Regions from separate parts of the Paenibacillus sp. 10L310 genome, predicted to be linked through region 1. Evidence: predicted binding sites of a transcription regulator. Region 1 holds the regulator's gene; each other region holds the start of a gene.
What was found. The regulator LexA, encoded in region 1, represses DNA repair genes until DNA is damaged. The targets are predictions, from matches to a motif close to CGAACATATGTTCG.

Region 1 (7,146 bases):
AAAATAAGGCTCATCTGGCTTGATTTCTTCACTCATACAAGCTTTTTTGATTTCCGTAAACGGTACAACGTACTTCTTATACTCCGTTATATCATCAACAATATAGACCTCATTGGTTGTTAAATTAAAGCCGTAAACTAAAATGGGATGTAGACCATGCTTTTTGTTAAAATAAAACTCACGGCCTCTTTGATAATATAAATCAATAACAAGGGAAACTGGGTTTCCTTTTGAAAGCGAACTAATGATTTCTGATTGTAACGAATCTATATGTGGTGAAGTAAAATTCATTGAAATACACATTTCATCCATTACTTGATCTAGCCTCTTAAAGTTCAAAATATCCAGTTTGAAATAACCGGTACTTCCTAGTTTATCTTTATCAAATCTGTATATCGTGGTGAAATTATTAACTATAGAAAACTTATCCTTTTTGAAATAGTCGGCAATTGTCATTAGAGAATTATGGCTGCAATTTAGGAAGGGATGATTGCTATGTGGGAACATTTTTTTCATACCTTTGAAATATTGAAAATCAGTAAGAGAGATGATTTTATCCATAAGAGTCTCCTTTGGGTGGGCTTAGTAACTATTTGGATTCCTATAATCCATTAAAAGGATTAAATTTCATTTTTCTTTATGACGGATTGTCAAGCCCAGGGTGACAGATGAGCGAAAAGGAATTCGTGAGCCGTTTTACACCCCAAGCATTTGCGTCCTCTGTGATCTATTAATTCGAGCGAGCTCGGGAGGCACAGATCAGTGAAAAGGTAGGTATTCCACTTCGAATTCCCTCCATTCAAGAATTGCAGTATTATGGTATCCCATTAGGAATACATACATAATAAAGCACAGTAGACATTTGAATGACTGGCAATTTACTATAATTGCGGTTAGAAATTTGTTAAAACATCTCTACCTTAAATTTGATATGGCCGCGGCACTAGTATATCAACTATATTTTAATTGACCCCCTATACAATTTCAATAAATTTTACCATAATAAATAATAAATAGATGTAATATTCATTTCGGTCATCGTACCCGCTAAACCACCCTAAAAACAAAAAAGCATTGTCAGCTATGTGAACGATAATACCGTCCAAATAGCCGCAATGCTTCATGTTATATTTGATTTAGTGAAATCACAAGTGGGTTCAGAAATTAGCAATTAGACCTGTTAATTCAGACAAATGCTTGATTTCATGGTCTGGCGCATACGCTTCATTGTTGTTCTTATGCTCACGGTTAATCCATACGGATTGGATGCCAGATGATAAAGCACCACGAATATCAGTCGTTAACTTGTCTCCAACCATCATGCTCTCTTCGGGTTTAACACCCAGTTTACTCAAAGCATGTTCAAATATCGACGGATCTGGTTTTCCTTTTCCGAAGTTACCCGAGATAATAATCTCATCAAAGAAAGGAGTCAATTCAGGTACACCATCCAACTTCTCTTGTTGCAAAGCAGGACAACCGTTCGTTAACAACAACAGTTTGTACTTGCCTTGTAACTGACGCAAGGTATCCATCGTTTCTTCGTATACATGTGGTCGAGATCTCCGTTCTACTCCAAACTGCGCAGCCAGTTGTTCAGCAAGATCTTCCTGATCTATACCCAACTTCAACAAGCCACGACGCCAGGATTCTTTACGGTAAACTGGAGCAAGCTGTTCCAACTGACGGAACTCAGGTTGATCCCCACCAGTAAAGTTAGCCCAAAGGCCTTCAAACGGATTGATTCCAATCATTTTGGTAAAAGGAAAGGTTTCATATGATTCATACAGCCCACGTGCCTCATTACGAACAGCTTCTTCAAGTTCTTCTGGTTTGACCCCAGTCTCTTGCGCTGCGATTAGACAAGTCTCATGAAAAGCTTCTCGAACACTACGCTCATCCCATAATAAAGTATCATCTAGGTCGAACAAAATCGCTTTTAACGCCATTCCGATCATCTACCCCTTTATGCAATAATTACTTTTCGACGGTTTCCACGGTGATCTGGTGTGCTTTCGCAAATTTCAGCAAACGTTCTGCAATCGCATCTGTATCGTAACGGTTCAATAACTTGGTAAACACCCATCTTTTCCCGCGACTGTTATGTTCGATAACAACTGTACCTGGTTCAATTCTGAATTTGACGATATCGTCAACCCCAATTGAACGTTCACGATTACCCTTCGTCGTTATAATCCGATTACTGCTAATCTTGATGTATGGACGGCGAAGCATGAAGATGACTGCCAAAAATACGTAAAGCAGCATGGTCACCCAGTCCCAAGTTGTCATTGGAGCTTGCACAAGGAATGTGCTCATAAACAGATACAAAAAGGCGAGACCGATCAAAAATATTGGGAACAACAAGCTGCGTCCCTTAAAGACTTCTTCACCTGGTGTACCTGTGATTGGTTGACCACTTTTTTTGCGTTGCTGATTTAACTGCTTGGAATTTTTCTTAACCGTTCTCTCGAACGAACGCGACATGAGAATCCCCCTTATGTGTCTTTGTATCGGCTTACATAATTGCAAACCAACATTTCCCCCTATAAATTGCACACTCAAAATAACAGGAAGAAACCTAAATATCATAATGATATCATTAGGTTTCGTTAGTGTTTGAGTTTGCCTTGGTGGCCTTTGTCATTCTCATCATCAACAATCTCAATGGTATCCAGTTGTTGTCTGAAATTGCTGCGAATATTACTCAAATAAATCTCTCTTAGCTCGGCACGTTCAGCAAGTTCTTCCTCCGACAATCCAGTGGACTTTTGCTTACGAGCCAATTCGTTAATGCGTGCTACCAGACTATCTATATCCAAGCTTGTCCCCTCCAAAAATACAAAGTCATATTAACTTTGCCATTATAAAGGCTGCTTGTCAAGCTGACACGCGCTAACACTTATTGATGTGCATTTTATTCTGCAAATTGCGGTAGAGCTAGTACTTGTCCCACTTGGATGGAAGTTGTATGAAGTTGATTCACTTTCTTAATTGCTTCTATATAAATACGTGTATCCATATTCGTCGGTTTATGTTCCAAAGAAATACTCCATAATGTTTCCCCTTGTGAAACAGCTATCTTTCCTCCAGGCAGAACATCATTCTCATTGCCGGCAAATACAGTTAAAACAGTGCTACATCCAATAAATATAATCAAAGAGGTAATGGCTACCTTTAACATCCATGAAGAAATCTTGAAACGCGCTAAAACCTTCTTGTATTTCCCTATGTTAGACTTCACCAGTTCCGAATTCATTGGTTCATAAATGCTTTGATAAGTAGAATATCTCATTAAATACCCGCCTCCAAACGTTTGTTCCTATCTGTTGAAATCAATATAACACGAACACTTGTTTTGTTCAATAGATTTTCAGAACAATTGTTCGCTTCTTTTTTAGAAGGAGCAATATCTTATTTCAAGTACATTTGCAAAGCATTTGCAATATTATGCTCTGACTTTTGAACAATTTCTGTTCTATAAGTTAAAAAACACTGATTTAATGCTATTTTATTTAGAACTTATGTTTGTACGAACGGAGGTTCTATGTTATAATTTTCCCAAACGTTACTAAAATGGGGTTGATACGGTATGTCGAAGATATCCAGCAGGCAGCAGGCTATTCTGGAGTTTATACGAAATGAAGTCCGGTTGAAGGGGTATCCTCCTTCCGTACGGGAAATTGGTGAAGCGGTTGGACTGGCTTCCAGCTCAACAGTACATGGACATTTGGATCGTTTGGAGAAAAAAGGTTTGATCCGACGCGACCCTACCAAGCCAAGAGCCATTGAGCTTTTGAGCCAGGAAGAATCTGAGCATTCTCATCAATTTGCTCATAGCGTTGCACGTATTCCTGTTGTTGGTAAGGTTACAGCCGGGGTTCCAATCACTGCAACCGAGAACATTGAAGACTACTTCCCTCTTCCTACACATTATGTAGGCGAACAAAAAGTGTTTATGCTTTCAGTAGTGGGAGATAGTATGGTGGAAGCTGGAATCGTTAATGGAGATTACGTTATTGTCCGTCAACAGCAAACTGCTGATAACGGTGATATCGTCGTTGCAATGACTGAAGACGATGAAGCTACAGTGAAAACGTTCTATAAAGAGAAAGATCATATTCGCCTTCAACCGGAGAATGCGACCTTCGAACCTTTACGTTTGAAACATGTTAGTATTCTGGGTAAAGTCATTGGCCTTTTCCGAGATATTCATTAATATTTAACTTGAGTAACAAAACTAGATGTAATGAAATACGAAAGAGGTTGTCCTGATCAACAGGACAACCTCTTTTTTCTTGTTTATGTTATTTTAGCGGCTAATTATTCACTGCGTCTCAGAACACTCTTGTGATGCGAGAACACATCAAAGCTCTGTTGTCCGTGATATGAGCCCATACCGCTCTCTCCTACACCACCAAACGGGAGGTAGTGTGAAGTCATATGAGAAAGTGTGTCATTAATACATCCCCCACCGAAGGATACTTGATTCAGAACCTGATCCTGCAGCTGCTCATCCTGTGTGAAGAGATATAGCGCCAATGGTTTTGGCCGGCGAACAATCTCATCTAGCATAGGATTCAGGTCACTGTACGTAAATACAGGAAGAATCGGACCGAAGATCTCATCTTGCATGACAGCTGATTCCCAGTTCACATCTCCAAGTACAGTCGGCTCAATGAGCAACTGCTCTCGTACAGAACGTCCACCAATCAGCGTTTTGCCATCTGTTAGGAATTTCGACAACCGATCAAAGTTACGCGAGTTAACAATATGCGGGAAATCAGCGTTCTGTAACACATCGTCCCCAAATTTATCTTTGATCTCTGCGCCAATCAGATTGATCAATTCGTCATGAACTTGTTCATTTACAAGCAAATAATCCGGAGCAACGCAAGTTTGGCCTGCATTCAGGAACTTACCACGAACAATACGCTGGGCCACCAGCTTCAGTTCTGCATCGTTATGGACAATAGCAGGACTCTTGCCCCCTAGCTCCAGGGTTACAGGAGTCAAATGCTCCGCAGCTGCCTTCATAACAATGCGACCAACACCTGTGCTTCCTGTGAAGAAAATATAATCAAACTTCTCTTTCAACAATGCTGTACTGGCTTCAACTTCCCCTTCCATAACGGCGATATACTCCTGAGGGAAGATTTCCTGAATCAGATCATATGTCAGACGAGATACCGCTGGTGTTAATTCAGAAGGCTTGATAACTACACAGTTACCGGCTGCAATTGCTCCAATCAGTGGACCAAAGGCCAGTTGGAAAGGATAGTTCCAAGGTGCAATAATAAGAGCCACTCCGTATGGTTCAGGGTAAATGGTGCTCACCCCATCCGGCATAACCGAATTGGTTGGGACTTGTTTTGGTGCAGCCCATTCCTGCAGATGTTCTAATGCAAAATCCAGTTCACCCAGAACAATGCGAATCTCGGAACCGTAAGCTTCCGCCTCTGATTTGTTCAAATCTGCCCGAAGTGCATCTTGAATCCGTTGCTGATACTTTTCAATTCCCTTTCTAAGCTGTTGAAGCGCATTAATCCGATATTCGATATTTTTAGTTTGTCCTGTATAAAAAAATGTACGTTGTTCTGTCACCAGTTGTTTTGCCTGATCCATATTAACATCTCCAATTAATTATTTAAAATTAAATTGCTCAAAATTTAATTAAAGTATACCTCTTCTATATGAAACTTTCAACATACAGTTGAAACATCCATATTGTATGTATTTGAACGATGGTTGGAATTTTTATAGAGTGAAAGCTAGTACTTGCTACTATGTAGTGGCTATTAGAATTTCTAAGGAAGCTTAATTTAGATTTTTTGCTTCCGACAGTTTGATGCACTGTAAGAAAGAATTCTAATTTCAGTTTCTCTTTAATGGGTTACTAGATAAATGACAATGGTTTTTGCGCTGTTACTAACATGAATTGATACATTTCTTAAAATAGAAATGTTTAGTTACCACATATAAAAAACTCCCCTTTCATTAATGAAAAGAGAGCTTTACGATTATCTATTGGTGAACGAATGCATCATGTTAAAAGTAAGCCATGGTTACAGACAAACATAGGCTTCTTTGGTGACCCTTTTATCTGCTTCCATCTATATAACTCATCATCAGTTATTTTAAGTTTTCCACGCAATCATGTGCCTAGTTTCGTGTTTTTTATGAATTGCCCATACCTTGATTTGATGGTAATCAACAGGCTCTATTCTTAAACATCCCGGGTTGCACACTTTCCACCAGTCTCACTAAGAAGTTTTTTTATTTTTCTAGATACGTTTTTCCTTCTTTATGCAACTCCCTAGGATAATTCGCGTAATAATTACACTATCCTGTCCGTTATCTTAAAACTATTTTTAAGTCTAATTCAGCTGGGCTACACTTATTTGGAAAGAAAACATAATACCTTTTTCACCAAACATGATTTATAGTCTTAATTGCTACGTTTGAAATCTTTTTAATCGCATTCTTTACAGGTATACTGCCCGGTTTTATACCAGCCTTCAAAATATCTGTAGCAGCTTGTCTGGTAAGACACGAAAAAACCAACGTTTTAACTTCATCATCTTTTGGATTATAACCACGCATGTGAGCACTCGTATTTGCACGTACATTAATCAGCTGGTTTAGCTACTGGAAGAGTGACAACAACACCTACGCCAGTTAGAAACCTGCTTGTTACTCCTTTAATATTTTGCCAACGGATTAAAGCATCAATTGCTTTATCGGTTGAGCTTTGCTTTTTCGTAAGACCACTCTAACAATTTATTTAGTTTCTGTTAAGTAGTTAAATATTTATCTAATCGGTAATCGAAAAATGAACTTGTACGAATAAAACAAAAAAAAGCCGCTATAATAGCGACTTTAATCGGCTTTTTCTATCCCACAACATAAAAGAATTATACTCGTTTACTGGATCACAACCAAAAGGTTGGCAAGTCTGGATTGTCGAAGCGGTATCAATAAAACCGGTATAATCATGATATTTGTAATAATGATGGTCTTTCCTGATGAATAAAGTCGCATTAAAATCACTATGCTTAACATCTCTAGTATATGTTTTTGTTACCCAATAGGCTCTGGGTGCATCCTTAGAAAGATAATAACCACCGATGCTTACAAGTATGCCCG
Region 2 (7,146 bases), on a different contig from region 1:
GGTCGAGAAACCATTGAAATACGCCCATGCTCCGCAAGGGTAAGGCAATGGATTGCATCACCTGAATGCCTGTCATAACAAGTGCAAATCCGGCAGCTGCGAGGAAGCTGTACTGGATGTTAAACAGAGTCTGACGCGTGCGTTCAGGAGCGGCCAGATTGCGTTCACCAAGAACAACAAACATGGCCCAGCCCGTTAGCGACAGGACGAGTAGCGGCAGGGAAGCACGTCCGATCTGCAGTCCCACCAGCTCCGTCGTCAGGCATGTCCCGATGTTGGTGCCGAGGATGATGCCAAGTGTTCGTCCATAGGTAATTAATCTGGCATTAGCCAGTCCAATGGTGAGTACGGTGACCGCAGTACTGCTCTGTAACAGGGCCGTTGCACCTGCACTGAAGGCCATGCCTTTCCATGGAGCAGAGGTGGCACGATTGAGCCAATCTGCCAACATGGGCCCTGCCATGCGCTGCAAGGCCGTTTCCATCAGCTTCATGCCACCAAAAAAGATAATAAGCCCATAGAGTAAGGGCAATATAACATCTCTAAACATAGAAATATCATTCCTTCCATCCGGTTCCTTAACTCATCCTATGAGTAAGAAAAGACAACCATGACAAGCCTAAAGGAATTCAGAGGGAAGCGACCTAAATTACCCCACCCCAATTCGAAAGATACGGTGATTCGTGCAAACGTAGCGAAGAAGACGAAATTGAATCTGAAGAAGCGAAGCGTGCGCCTTTGTCTCCGGATTTTCCCTTTAAAAAAGGGAATCAAAAAAATCTGGAGACAACAGCGATCAGAAGATCGATTCGTAACCGGAACGTCACTTAACTGCTGCACCCCAATTCGAAAGATACGGTGATTCGTGCAAACGTAGTGGAGGGGACGAAATCGAATCTGAAGAAGCGAAGCGTGCGCCTTTGTCTCCGGATTTTCCCTTTAAAAAAGGGAATCAAAAAAATCTGGAGACAACAGCGATCGGAAGATCGATTCGTAACCGAAACGCCACCTACGCGCCGCACCAAACCTATCTTTTGAACTATTAAATTAAAGGAAGTGGATCTACCTTGCCATCAGTTACACTCGAACGCAGTCGCAAAAAGCGGCTTGAACATGCACATCCATGGATATTTAACAATGAAATTGCCTCTGTTGACGGAAACCCGGAACCGGGAGATCTGGTCAATGTATTGAATCATCAAGGTCGCTATCTGGCGACAGGTTATTACAATCCTGCATCTCAGATCACTGTAAGGGTTGTAGCGTATCAACCTCTGGAGTCCGAACAGATGGACACCGCGTTTTTTGCAGCGCGTTTCCGCGATTGCTTGCGTCACCGGGAACGTTTTATCCAGGATGGAGAGGCATACCGTCTCGTTTACGGCGAAGCTGATTTTCTGCCAGGATTAATCGTTGACCGATTCGGCAGCATTCTCGTTGTACAGTTGCTTACACTTGGCATGGATCGTTGCCGTGAAGCCATCGTACAGGCACTCATTGAAGTAATGCAGCCGGAAGGTATATACGAGCGCAGTGATGTCTCGATTCGTGAACTGGAAGGTTTGGAGCAGACCAAAGGTCCACTGTACGGAGATTGCCCAAGACATGTCACGGTTACAGAGAATGGACTACTCATTAAAGTGGATATCGTGGAAGGGCAGAAGACAGGTTACTTCTTCGACCAACGCGAGAATCGTGCAGCCATTGAACCGCTTATGAAGGGTTGGGGCTACAAGAGTGGAATCACACTACAAACGACCGAGCAGGATGGCACAGAGCAGCTCTTGCCTGTGAATAAAAGTGGTAAAGTAGTTACATTCCCATATTGGGATGGTGCCACTGTACTGGAGTGTTTCTCACACACGGGCAGCTTTACGTTGAATGCTTGCAAATATGGAGCTAAAAAAGTGACTTGTCTTGATATTTCGGAGCATGCCATTGAGAGTGCACGAACAAATGTGGAGCTGAACGGTTTCACTGACCGGGTTGAATTCGTAGTTGCTGATGCATTCCAGTACTTGCGTGAACAAGTGAAGGGACTGGATGAACGTACCGCACGTGCACGTGCAGCCGAACAGAAAGTGGATACATCCAAAGCGCTGGCAGCTGGCGGTAAAACATTTGATGTGGTCATCCTTGATCCTCCTGCATTTGCCAAAACGAAATCAGCAGTTAAAGGTGCATGTCGCGGTTATAAAGATATCAATCTGCAAGGAATGAAACTGGTCAATGAGGGTGGATATTTGGTAACAGCCAGCTGTTCGTATCACATGCGTCCAGACTTATTTCTAGATACGATTGCTGATGCAGCAGAAGATGCAGGCAAAGTGCTTCGTTTGATCGACTGGAAAGCAGCCGGTAAGGATCACCCACAAATTTTGGGCGTGGATGAAGGACATTACCTGAAATTTGCTATTTTCGAAGTGCGCAGTAAAAAGAATTAATCGTATGATTTTCGTTCCAATCAAGTATAGATCAAGTCAAAAGTCCACAGTGTGATAGCTGCGGGCTTTTTGCTGTTTTGCTGTGTTAACGGAGATGATCTCCGGTTTTACCGGATAGTGGCAAACGTATGTTCCGAACCAAGTCAGATATGTTATACTGGGAATTAAAATCTTGTACGTGTGGTTTGGAGGATTAGACATGTCCGTTCGTTTTGTTATTGGCCGGGCAGGCAGCGGAAAAAGCTTGCTGATTACCCGGGAAATTACATCCCTGCTTCAAAAGGAGCCGCAAGGCACACCTTTGATTTTACTCGTTCCCGAACAGAGTTCTTTTCGAACAGAGCAGGCATTGGTGTCTTCTGGAGCAATCAAAGGTACCATGCGTGCAGAAGTGCTCGGCTTTCGCCGTCTAGCCTATCGTGTAATGCAAGAAGCAGGTGGTTCTGCTCGTATTCCGATCGGAGTCGAAGGCAAAAAGATGTTGCTCTACAAGGTCATCCAGCGCCGTAAGGAAGAATTAAAGCTGTTTGGTGCATCCGGCAGCCAGCTGGGTTTTATAGGCGAATTAAATGACTTATATAGTGAATTTAAACGTTATGAAGTTGATCCGTCATTGCTGGAAGAAGGGATGTCTGGAGGGAATACCTCATCCACTTCGCCGATTCTGGAGGACAAGTTGCATGACTTGAATCTGATATATCGTGACTATGAACAGGAACTGACCAATTTATATATTGATGATGAAGACACGTTGACCGAGCTGACAGATCGTTTGTCGGAAAGTGCATTGCTGCAGGATGCCCAGATCTGGATTGATGGTTTTCAGGGATTCACACCACAGGAGATGAGTGTGATTGGTCGGCTGATGTTGCAATCCTCATCCGTGACGATTGCCCTGACAATGGATCGTCCTTATGATCACGGCGCACTGCCTGGAGAACTGGAACTGTTTTATCCCACGGCAAGTGCCTATGCGCGTCTCAAAGGGATGGCTGAAGAACTGGGTGTACCGAGCGATATAACCGTGCTAGATTCGGAGATTCCACTGAGATATAAGGATCGTCCGGGACTTGCTCATCTGGAGGCTGGTTTCGACCGGCGAATTCGTTGGAAAAGTGAAGGCCTTGATTCCGGAATCCGACTGGTTGCAGCGGAGAACCGACGAGCTGAGATGGAGGGGGCACTGCGTGAGATGCGGCGCCTGGCACAAAACGAAGGTGCGCGTTATCGGGACATGGCGGTACTTGTTCGTCAGTTGGATACCTACGCTGATATAGCTGAACCTCTATTCAGGGATTATGGCGTACCCGTCTTTCTGGACCGCAGAAGAAATGAACTTCATCATCCATTATCCGAGTTTATCCGTTCCGCACTGGATATTGTTCGGCGCCACTGGCGTTACGAGGATGTATTTCGTTGTGTCAAAACGGATCTGCTGCTTCCGCGTGATGGTTCCATCACTCGTGAAGATATGGACCAGCTTGAGAATTATGTACTGGCTTGTGGTATTCACGGGTATCGCTGGACTGACGGCAAACCATGGAAGTATGTACCAAGCCTGTCGCTGGAAGACAACGGTCAGGATGGCCGTAGTCGAGGACGGGACCAGATGCTTTCTTTAATGGAGAGCTGCCGAACGGTCATTACAGATTCCTTGGGTGTTTTTGAGAAGCGAATGAAAAAGGCAAAGACAGCCAAAGCCCAGTGCGAGGCACTATACAGATTGCTGGAAGATGCTGAAATCCCATGGAAGCTGGAGAACATGTCTGCTGAAGCTAAGGCACAAGGTGACCCCGAACGGTCGAGAGAACATCGGCAGATGTGGGGAGCTGTGCTGGATTTATTGGATCAGATGGTCGATATGATGGGGAATGAACGGCTGGATATCACGCTGTTTGCCGGGATGATTGAGACCGGATTGACGGAACTGAAGCTGGGTCTGGTACCACCAGCACTTGATCAGGTATTGGTTGGTTCTATGGACCGTACACGACTTCAGGACATCAAATACGTATTTATCCTTGGCGCCGTTGATGGTGAATTACCCGCCGTACCTCAGGATGATGGCGTATTAACGGAACTGGAGAGAGCGTTACTGACGGAAAGAGGCATGGCGCTTGGACCAGGTGCAACAAGGCAGATGCTGGATGAACGTTTCCTGATCTATACGGCACTTACAGCGGCAAGCAGCCAGTTGTGGCTGAGTTACCCGGTTGCTGATGATGAGGGGAAAGCACTGCTTCCTTCCGAGATTGTCCGTCATGTACGGAAGATGTTTGGTTTACAAGAACAGCCATTACTCGCTCAACCGCCGGTTGCGAACTCGGAAGAAGCGCATTGGTCCTATGTCACCCATCCGGGTCAGAGTCTGTCAACGCTCATTGGACAATTGCGCAAATGGCGCCGCGGAGAAGACATCCCTGAAATGTGGTGGGCGGTCTACAATTGGCATGTATCTCGAGAGACAAGCAGACCTCAGCTGGAACGGTTGATGGGATCAATCTTTTATCGTAATAGAGCATTACCATTACGTACAGCTACCAGTCGCAGACTGTATGGCACAGAGGTGAGGACGAGTGTCTCGCGAATGGAGCGTTTCGTAGCTTGTCCGTTCTCCCATTTTGCTTCGCATGGGCTGCGCCTCAAAGAACGGCAATTGTATCGCCTTCAGGCTCCTGATATCGGACAGCTGTTTCATGCTGCGCTAAGCCAGCTGGCTATGCGGTTGCGCGAAGAAAATCGTAGTTGGGGCAGTTTGACTCCAGACCAATGCCGTCAGGAAGCCGAGCAAACGGTGGAGCAGATTGCACCACAGCTGCAAGGGGAGATTTTGCTAAGCACCAAGCGATACGGTTATATTTTCCGCAAATTGAAGGACATTGTTAGCCGGGCATCGGTTATTCTTGGTGAACAGTCCAGACGTGGAAGTTTTGAACCGATTGGATTGGAGCTTGATTTTGGACCCGATAAAACACTGCCGCCACTACGTTTTGAACTGGAGAACGGCTGTGTGATGGAGATCGTGGGTCGAATTGACCGTGTAGATGTCGCAGAAGGAGAGAATGGTCTGCTCCTGCGTGTCATTGACTATAAATCAAGCCAGACGGACCTCAAGTTACATGAAGTGTACTATGGTCTGTCATTGCAAATGCTCACCTATCTGGAGGTGCTGCTTAGTGCTGCCGAAGAATGGCTTGGGGAAACGGCGATGCCGGGAGGAACGTTGTATTTCCATGTGCATAACCCGCTGTTGCAATCTGCAAACGGCATGACATCAGAGCAGGCAGGACAAGAACTACTGAAACGGTTCAAAATGAAAGGTTTGCTTCTGGCTGATCGGGACGCAATCGCTCAAATGGACAACACCCTGGATAAGGGATATTCAGCTATTATTCCAGTTGCTCTTAAGGCGGACGGAAGCTTTTATAGTAGCGCCGCTGTAGCTACGCCAGAGCAATGGGATACGCTGCTTGCTTCGGTTCGCAGTAATATCCGTGAGATTGGTACCCGAATTACGGATGGGGATGTGGCCATTGAGCCTTATCGTATTCAGCAGGAAGTGGCGTGCACGTTCTGTCCGTATAAGCCTGTTTGTCAGTTTGATGAGAATATAGAAGGAAATGAGTATAACCTGTTGTCCAAACCGGGCAAACAGCAAATCTGGGATATGTTATCTCACACCAAGGGAGGGGAAACATCATGACGAATATGCCAAAACCGGAGGGTAGCTTCTGGAGTGATGACCAGTGGAGTGCCATCTCGGAAAGCGGAGAAGACATACTGGTTGCCGCAGCGGCGGGATCAGGCAAGACAGCCGTGCTGGTTGAACGAATTATTCGCAAGATCGCAGATCCCTCCCAAGGATACAGTGTGGATCGTTTACTTGTAGCTACGTTTACCAAAGCGGCCGCCGCCGAGATGAAACAACGGATTCGGGAAGCGTTGGAACGTGCGCTGGAAGAACAGCCTGGAGAAGAGCATCTGCGTAAGCAGCTGTCGCTGCTTGGACGGGCATCTATTACAACGCTGCATTCATTCTGTATGGAAGTCATTCGCCGTTATTATCAGCAAATTCCGTTGAACCCGGCTTTCCGTATCCTGAATGAAAATGAAGCGGAAATCATGCGGCAGGAACTGCTTGAAGAACTATTTGAGGAAAAGTATGGCGAAGAAGATGAAGGGAGTACATTCCGCGAATTAGTGGACTGGTTCAGTGGAGAACGAAACGATGATGCGATGCATCGACTGGTGCAACGTTTGTATGATTTCTCCCGCAGTCATTCCTGGCCGGATCATTGGCTCTCAGAGATGGCGTCTGCTTTTCAGGTGGAAAGTGTAGAGGCACTTGGACATTCAGCATGGGTTCAGAGTATTTTGCGTGATGCGGCTCTTGCTTTAAGTGGTGCAGCAGGATTGCTCCGTCAAGGCATTCATATTTCCATGCAGCCTGAAGGTCCGGCACCTTATGCAGATACGTTAAAAGAAGACCTGGTGATGGTAGAAGAACTGTTGTCTGCGGTTGAGATTATGCCATGGGAGAGGTTGCCTGAAGTGTTTCAACCCGCTGCATTTGGCAAACTGAAACCTTGCAAAAAGGATCAGACGGACCCGGCTTTACAGGATCAGGTGAAGGAACTCCGTGAGGCCGCGAAAAAGGCAGTTACCGACCTGAAAGGTTCATTGTTCGGAAGAAGTGCGTTTG
Region 3 (7,146 bases), on a different contig from region 1:
AGGCTGGAGTTGAGTAACTGTTTCTTTGACATTTTGAAGATCCACTCTTGCAAAAGTATCGACATCAAGTAACCTCGTTTTGTACCCGCGTTCACCCAAAAATTCTACTGTTTCCAGTACAGACGGATGCTCAGCAGAAGAAGTTAGCAAATAATTAGAAGAGCTGCCTTTATGACTGTAATAATCAGCTACACCTTTAATAATCATATTGTTACTTTCAGTAGCACCACTTGTAAAGACAACCTCGTCTGGGTCACATCCTAATAGTTGTGCAACTTGTTCTCGAGCGGTAGCCACAGCTTTCTTAGCATTCTCTGCAAGGGAATAAAATTTGCTGGAAGGATTACCGTATTCCTCTTGGAGATAAGGGAGCATTGCTTCCAAAACGTCAGGGTGTATCTTTGTTGTAGCGCTATTATCCAGATATAACATTGAGATCACTACTTTCGTTAAGATAACAAGTTACGAATAAATTTCTCATAATTGCCTGCCGTTTTATACTCTGAAGCTAACAATCGTATTCCACGTTCCAAGTGAGCGTTAAAATATGCAGGAAAAAACTCCTCATCTGTTAATTCACGACCTGCGGCCTGTGTAATCATTGCACGAAAGGCATAGTCATACTCTCCGGTAACGGTGCTACGGTTCAACACTAATCCGTCTGTAAAATCTTTTGTAATAGGCACAATCTGAGTAGTATTTCTAAGAGATAAAGCAACAGCGTAACGGATTAGAATATTAGGCGTGATTCCGGTGGAAGCATGGAGTTGCGTGAGAGTCTCTTTAGTATATTTTGATGTTTTTAAAGTAAAATTCATAACTACTGTACCGCCTCTCTAATGATATCAAAGTAGCGGTCTTTTACGATTACTGCGCTTTCTTGAGAAGCATCGTATTCTAAGGTGTAACAGCGTGTTGTAATTTCTTCAATCACAGGAAACTGTTCCGACGTTATTTCAGAATCAGTTGTAAACATAAGGACTTGTTCTCCGCAACGAGGGATAAAATGTTGAATAAGTGACTTTTTGTGATCCTGGTCAAGTCTACCCATTAAGGTATCGAACACAAAAGGTAATTTCCAACCTGATACTCTAAACATCGCTAGTATGACCGTTAACATAAGCATTTCTTTTTCGCCAGCAGATAGGCGCTCTTTTGAAATTTCTTGATTCATTAGGTTAAATAGCTTTAATTCAAAAGTGGTATGGTCTATATGAATTCGTTTTATGAAATCTTTTTTACGGAAAAGAACATCAATCATACGTACAGTTTCATTAGCTACATCATCAAGTTTTTTGCGCCACTGCCGTTCTCTAAAGCGCTGACTAACTGTCAACAATTTCTCAGTCATTTCATACGATTTTTCTGATTTATGGTATTCTCTAATTTTTTCTTCTACTTTATCTTTTTGAGAGAGTTTAGCGTGCAAGCTTTCAGAAAGATTTTGAATTTCAGACCCAAGTTGTTCTATTAAAATCTTGTTTTGTTCAACTTGTTTTGTTTTTTGCTCGATTCGTCCAAGAAGTTCTTTAAACTCACTGGCCTGATCATTCATTTCTAATTTAGTTCTTAGTTCCTGGGCTTCTTTTAACAACATAGCATTTTCATCAAATCGGTTAACATAATTAATGATGTTAAGTCCTTCAAGTTGTTTATTCAAATTATGAATTTCGCTACGTTGTTCAAACGATGCCCGATGTATTAATTCCGCTTGATCGGGTTTGATTAAATTCAATATACCTTCAAGTACAGCTTTTGCTTCGGAACTAGCAATTTCTTTGTTTCCTGAAATACTAGCACTAAGAAGCGCAGTCAGTTTATTTTGTTCGATTGTGTTCGCAACATATTCATATGACTCATATTGTTTCTCTGCGTTCAACTGATGATCAACTTGCTGGAGCTGTTTTCTTGCTATGAAAAAGGGGAGAAGGGACGAAACAAAATGACGAACATGTTCTGAATTTGTTTTTCGTTTGTTTTCAATCATATTGATCCGAGAAACGACGTCTTGCCTTTTTTCTTGAAGTAATCCGCCGTGAATTTCGAAATCTTTTTTATCCTGTTTAATTGTATCATTTAAGTTGTCGATCTCTTCTGAGTACAGAATTGAGAACTGTTGCTTTTCTTCAATTGTTGTTTTGAGTTGATCGATTTCAATCTCAAGTTTCTCAAATTGTGCAACTTCTTCTGCTGCACTGGCATTTTGCTGAGCATATTGTATTCGGTATGTGTTCAGATCCTTTTCCAAATTTACGAATAAATCCAGATTAAATAGAATCTTACCTGACTCTTTCAAGTACTCTGGAATTTTTTCTTCAGAAACAATACGCGAAATATCCTCACCATCAAAAAGGCAAAGTTCAAATAATTTTGGAGGCATTTCTTCACGTAATCGACTCTGGAAATCAGAAGTTTGTTGAGCAGATAAGAATTGATTATCACGTTTAACTGCAAAACTCTCACGAATACGATCATTTTTTATTCTCCAGCTTCTTACTAATGAATATTCATGTAATTCGAAATCCTCAGTGGAACTGTAATCAAGAGTAATCTGAAATGCGTCAGTCACATTCTCATTAATTGCTTTACGATTCAGTAATGTTCTAATTTTACGATAATAGGGTTCATTATCAGTAACAAAACCATATGCCATAGATCCAAATAAAACGATTCTTAAAGATTCTAGTATTGTCGTTTTACCAGCACCATTTTTTCCACCAAGTAGTATTACGTTACGGTTAGCCATTGTACGGAAATCAAATTTATTGAGCTCTCCATGGTAAGCACCTATATTTCGGAGAGCCAGTTTTTGAATGTGCATCGATTATTTATCCACCTTTATAAATGTAAGAAATCTTGTCTGAGTGTTTTATCAAATGCCTGGAATAGTCCTCTTCTTACTTTTACACCGGAGTATTCTTTCTCAACAGATATTAATTCTTTAAGAAGATTAAGGTTGACTCCTTCTTCTTGACAAAGAGATTCAAGATCGGTAACTTGGTCTTCTTTGAATACAGGACGATCATTTTGATGCCAATCGTAAACTATACCTGTTTCTTCTTCGACGATCAGAGGAAGTCGATCTTCCCACTGTAGATCGTCATGCCAATATTTCCGAATCGCCTTAAGCTCTTCAAATGTGATTAATTCAACGTTAGGGTCATGCATTTGGCGAATTTCTTCTTGAGTTTGTAATAATTTTCGAAGAATTTCTTCCCGAGCTTTCATTGTGAAAGGACCTACACCAAAACGTTTAGGAAGAGCATCTGGATTCTCATCATCAACGATTAAAATATCCAATTCCTCCACAGAAGCAAGGTTAATTTTATTTTCTTCAATATAATGCTTCATTTCAGATTTGTAGATTCTCGGATGACTCAAGTTATCAGGATCTATTCCGCCTAAATTTGTTGTCAGATAGACTTCGCCATTCATACGATGTTTTTGTCTTTTCGTACGGTCTTCACGTATTTGAACAAGGAAATTTCTAAAATCATATAATGGACGTAACCAATCTACACCGTTATTAATAAATCCGCTTAACGCCTTATCTTCATTAACAACTGTACATGTCCAACACCCAAAACGACTGTTTCCACAAGAACCTGCACTTTCTTTTATCTCTTTGTCTACCACGAGCGGGCATTCACTACTTGAATCTTGATAGAGCTGAAGCAGTTCATTATTATCATCACCCCATGGTGACTCATACTGCAATAAAAATTCCCATACATCATCAAGAGTGTAGGAGCGAATCGGAGCAAAAACAAATGCGTTTCGAAGTGTAGAGTGACGCATTAAATTTGAACCTTCTATAGTATGAGACTGCATTACTCCTGCTCTTGTAGAACTTTCGGAATCTCGAACTCCTAGTAACATAACCACTTCACCAAACTGATCTACTTTATCAAGAATGAAGCGGTTAGCAGGCTCGATTTTCAAACGATCCGTACACCATCTGAACTTTTGACGAGGAGTAGGATAACCTTTTCCAATAATAGAGGCCCAAAAGGTTTGCTCAACTTTTGGACGTACCTTGTGTGTTTCAATAGGCAAACCTACAGCGAGTGCTTTATTTTGTATGCGTCCAAGAGTTCGCGTGATTTTGTCTATAATTAAAGGAGTTTCTACTTGAGTATCTGATGAAATGACGTACACTTTTTTCTTCAGAAGAGAAGGTTCTAGCTCAGATAAGGCTTGAAAGACTAGTTGTACAACTGCCGTTGAGTCTTTTCCCCCACTGAAACCTACGACCCAAGGCTTCTCATCTGCTAAATAGACTTCTTTGACTAGTTCTTTGGCTTCAACGAACTTGCTTCCAGTATTAAATATATTAAACATCAGTAGATGTACCTTCTTTTATTTTATTTTCAATTTTCTGCTCGGCTTCTGTTAAGGGGAGCCCTAGTTTAAATTTTATGAGATTTGCAGTCAATTGAATGGTCTCATTTGTCTTGTTAATACGTCCGGTTTGTCCATAAGCACGGCCTAACCAATCCGCTTTATTATCGCGGCTCCAGTCGATTTTGGATAGTTCTTTTACGTACAATTCCCATTGATCTGCATGATAACGATAAAGATAGTGCCCGACTATACCAATAGCTTCGAGAAATACACCATGCGCTACAACCGAACCAATACGAAGATCTCTTGGCGAGGTTCGCTTATTGAGTACATCTTGCCATTCCAATATAGAAACACAAAGTAGAGCCCAGAACTCAGAAACAAATTTTTTCTCGGGTTCTGAGATTAACTCACCTTTGCGCTTACCTAACAGTTTACAGATCGTATTGAAAATGTGATTCAGAGCAAACAATTTAGGAGAGTTTTTGGACAACGACACTTTCTCACGATCCGTATATCGCTCCAATAAAGGAATTTCAATAATTAAACTTTTAGTGATCAAAGATAGTTGATCACGGTGATCGTATAGAATTCCGATTGAAGATGTGGTATTCACTGCATGACGATTCAAATCCGAAAACATTTGCTGAGAGCGCAGAAGTCCAAGGTCATGAAAGAATACTACGGATATCGTTTCGTCACCAAGTTCAGGCGAAATTTTGAGAGCTTCTTCAATAGCTGCACGTCTATGTTGACCGTCATTAATGAGAAATTGAGCATCTAAAGAAATATTTAAATAACCAAGATCCTTAAACTCTTCTGATTGTGGCTGAAAAATTAGCTCGCCGTTTACTGATGCAGTTAACGAAGAGAAAATATAATCTTTAGGATTCTCAAGAATATAGTTCGTAATATCCGGAATTCTTGATTTATTCATTAAACGTTGTGCACGGTGGTCGGCCGGAATTTCCTCTTCATCAAAAAGGAATATCCTGGGTATTAATTTTAATGGGCACATTACTGTATAAAAATCTCTTCCAGCTTGAATCCCGCGAATCGCTGGAAAACTATAACTGAAGTTCATAGGCATCCCCCTGTTTTACGTACGTAATAACGTAGAATGTATATTGATTTTATCGTAAGACGAACAAATGTTCAATGTCTAAATTACATAATAAAGTAAATATAGTACGTAATTACGTGAATAAAAGATGAAGGAATAATGAAAATAACGAGGTAACATTCCGGTCGTGTACGATCGGCGTGCTCCTCGTTATTTTAGTTTTTATCATAAGTATCGAAGATTTCAGTAATTATATTAAGCACCATTAAAATGTGCTTAGGTTCATGGGTTCTTAATAGAGAAATGATCTTAGTAATATTGGAATCATCCTGCGAGAGATCTTCACGCTCCTTAACGTATGTAAACAGTTCAAATACCCCGACATCTAAAGCGGCAGCAATCCTTTCAAGATTTTTCAAAGATATATTTCGTTCTGCTCGTTCAATAAAACCAATGTAACTTGGATTAAACCCCGCATTTTCAGCTAATGCTTCTTGAGACAGATCTCTAGATTTTCTTAGATCTCTTATTCTCGCGCCCACTAATTCTAAAAGTTCGGACATATGAACACCTCTCTTTAATTAGAAGTGTAGAGAAAGAATCATCGTTAATTAATCGATAGATAATAAGTAATTTGTATTTAAAACTACTATGTAGTAATATTTGTTTGTATCTTGCCCGAAAGTTAAAAAAATTATGCAGAGTGTTCAAATGTAGTGTGGATTCTAAACTAAAATATTGAGGAGTTGATTACCTTGAATCACGCTTACTCCTACACGAATCGGCAGAATGATGAATTTGAATATCAACGACTTTCCCAGTATCACATCAAACTTGCTGCAATTATGCGTAATCACAATCAGTTCAAAGCCTGCCTCATTCTCTGCGATTGGGCTCTAGCCTCCATGATCAAGGCGCTATATATCTATAAGTATCACTCAGTACTTCCACCCAAGGAACTTACCATGAACGAAATCTTGCCACTAGTGCATACGGACACTGAACCCGGATTGGATATCGCTTTGTTCATCGGTACGATGCAACATATATCATCCCTAGCAGATTACCCACATGACCAGCCAATAGAACTGGACAACATTGAAAAGCTTCTTCAACGAACAGAAGAGATATTGGACGAGTTAGCCACTCGATTGGAGGATGATTCATCAGAGTAAGATGTTTTTTTAATTGATCATTTGGGTTAAATGTTTGATTTATCTATGTTACGCTTACAAGATGACATCATCCAAATAAAGGATATATGATGCAGAGATTACAAAGGATGCTCTTTGCTTTGCATCTGGAAAGTAGGTGTACATATTGAAAAGAGTAATTGCTATCGCGTTTTTCATATTATCTATATTGGAATTGGTTACTCTAATCCTAATTGGTAAAAGCATGATGATTGGGTATATGGAACCGAGTACGTTTAGCGGGATAATTTCATTCCCACTAGGCGCTACGTACCTCTCGATCTGGATGTTCTTTTCACGGCAAGAGTTTACCGGAGGACGAGTCGCGGCACAGATCAGTTTTACAGCGGCATTGTTGACGTTGTGCCCGTTAGTGTGTTTGTTGATCATTTTCTATTAGATAAAGAGATTAAGAAGATTTCCTTTGAATTAGGACCTATGAAGTACGTTGTTGGAAATATTGTTATGGTGAGAAAGGAAAAATCAGGATGTTAGAATTATGTATATACATCAAGCTTCTGCTAACATGGTAAAATCCTATTTCAA

Region 2: addB (helicase-exonuclease AddAB subunit AddB) is a predicted target of LexA. The motif match lies at 2,566-2,579, and genes of this name have one in related genera.
Region 3: dndB (DNA sulfur modification protein DndB) is a predicted target of LexA. The motif match lies at 5,489-5,502, and genes of this name have one in related genera.

Annotation. Positions count from the first base shown of each region.
Region 1 covers NZ_JBFTKC010000003.1:185,505-192,650, forward strand. The annotation lists gene AC1DE7_RS09810 (cysteine peptidase family C39 domain-containing protein) at 1-561, opposite strand, end outside; gene AC1DE7_RS09815 (HAD family hydrolase) at 1,158-1,949, opposite strand; gene AC1DE7_RS09820 (hypothetical protein) at 1,978-2,487, opposite strand; gene AC1DE7_RS09825 (DUF896 domain-containing protein) at 2,613-2,822, opposite strand; gene AC1DE7_RS09830 (LysM peptidoglycan-binding domain-containing protein) at 2,918-3,295, opposite strand; gene lexA (transcriptional repressor LexA) at 3,593-4,219, shown strand; gene AC1DE7_RS09840 (aldehyde dehydrogenase) at 4,324-5,625, opposite strand; gene AC1DE7_RS09845 (hypothetical protein) at 6,427-6,603, opposite strand; gene AC1DE7_RS09850 (adenosine deaminase) at 6,866-7,146, opposite strand, start outside.
Region 2 covers NZ_JBFTKC010000006.1:114,660-121,805, forward strand. The annotation lists gene AC1DE7_RS15900 (Na/Pi cotransporter family protein) at 1-550, opposite strand, end outside; gene AC1DE7_RS15905 (class I SAM-dependent rRNA methyltransferase) at 1,068-2,444, shown strand; gene addB (helicase-exonuclease AddAB subunit AddB) at 2,644-6,147, shown strand; gene addA (helicase-exonuclease AddAB subunit AddA) at 6,144-7,146, shown strand, end outside.
Region 3 covers NZ_JBFTKC010000005.1:222,041-229,186, reverse strand. The annotation lists gene AC1DE7_RS14775 (cysteine desulfurase family protein) at 1-432, opposite strand, end outside; gene dndE (DNA sulfur modification protein DndE) at 450-818, opposite strand; gene dndD (DNA sulfur modification protein DndD) at 821-2,821, opposite strand; gene dndC (DNA phosphorothioation system sulfurtransferase DndC) at 2,839-4,341, opposite strand; gene dndB (DNA sulfur modification protein DndB) at 4,334-5,428, opposite strand; gene AC1DE7_RS14750 (helix-turn-helix domain-containing protein) at 5,623-5,970, opposite strand; gene AC1DE7_RS14745 (HEPN domain-containing protein) at 6,163-6,582, shown strand.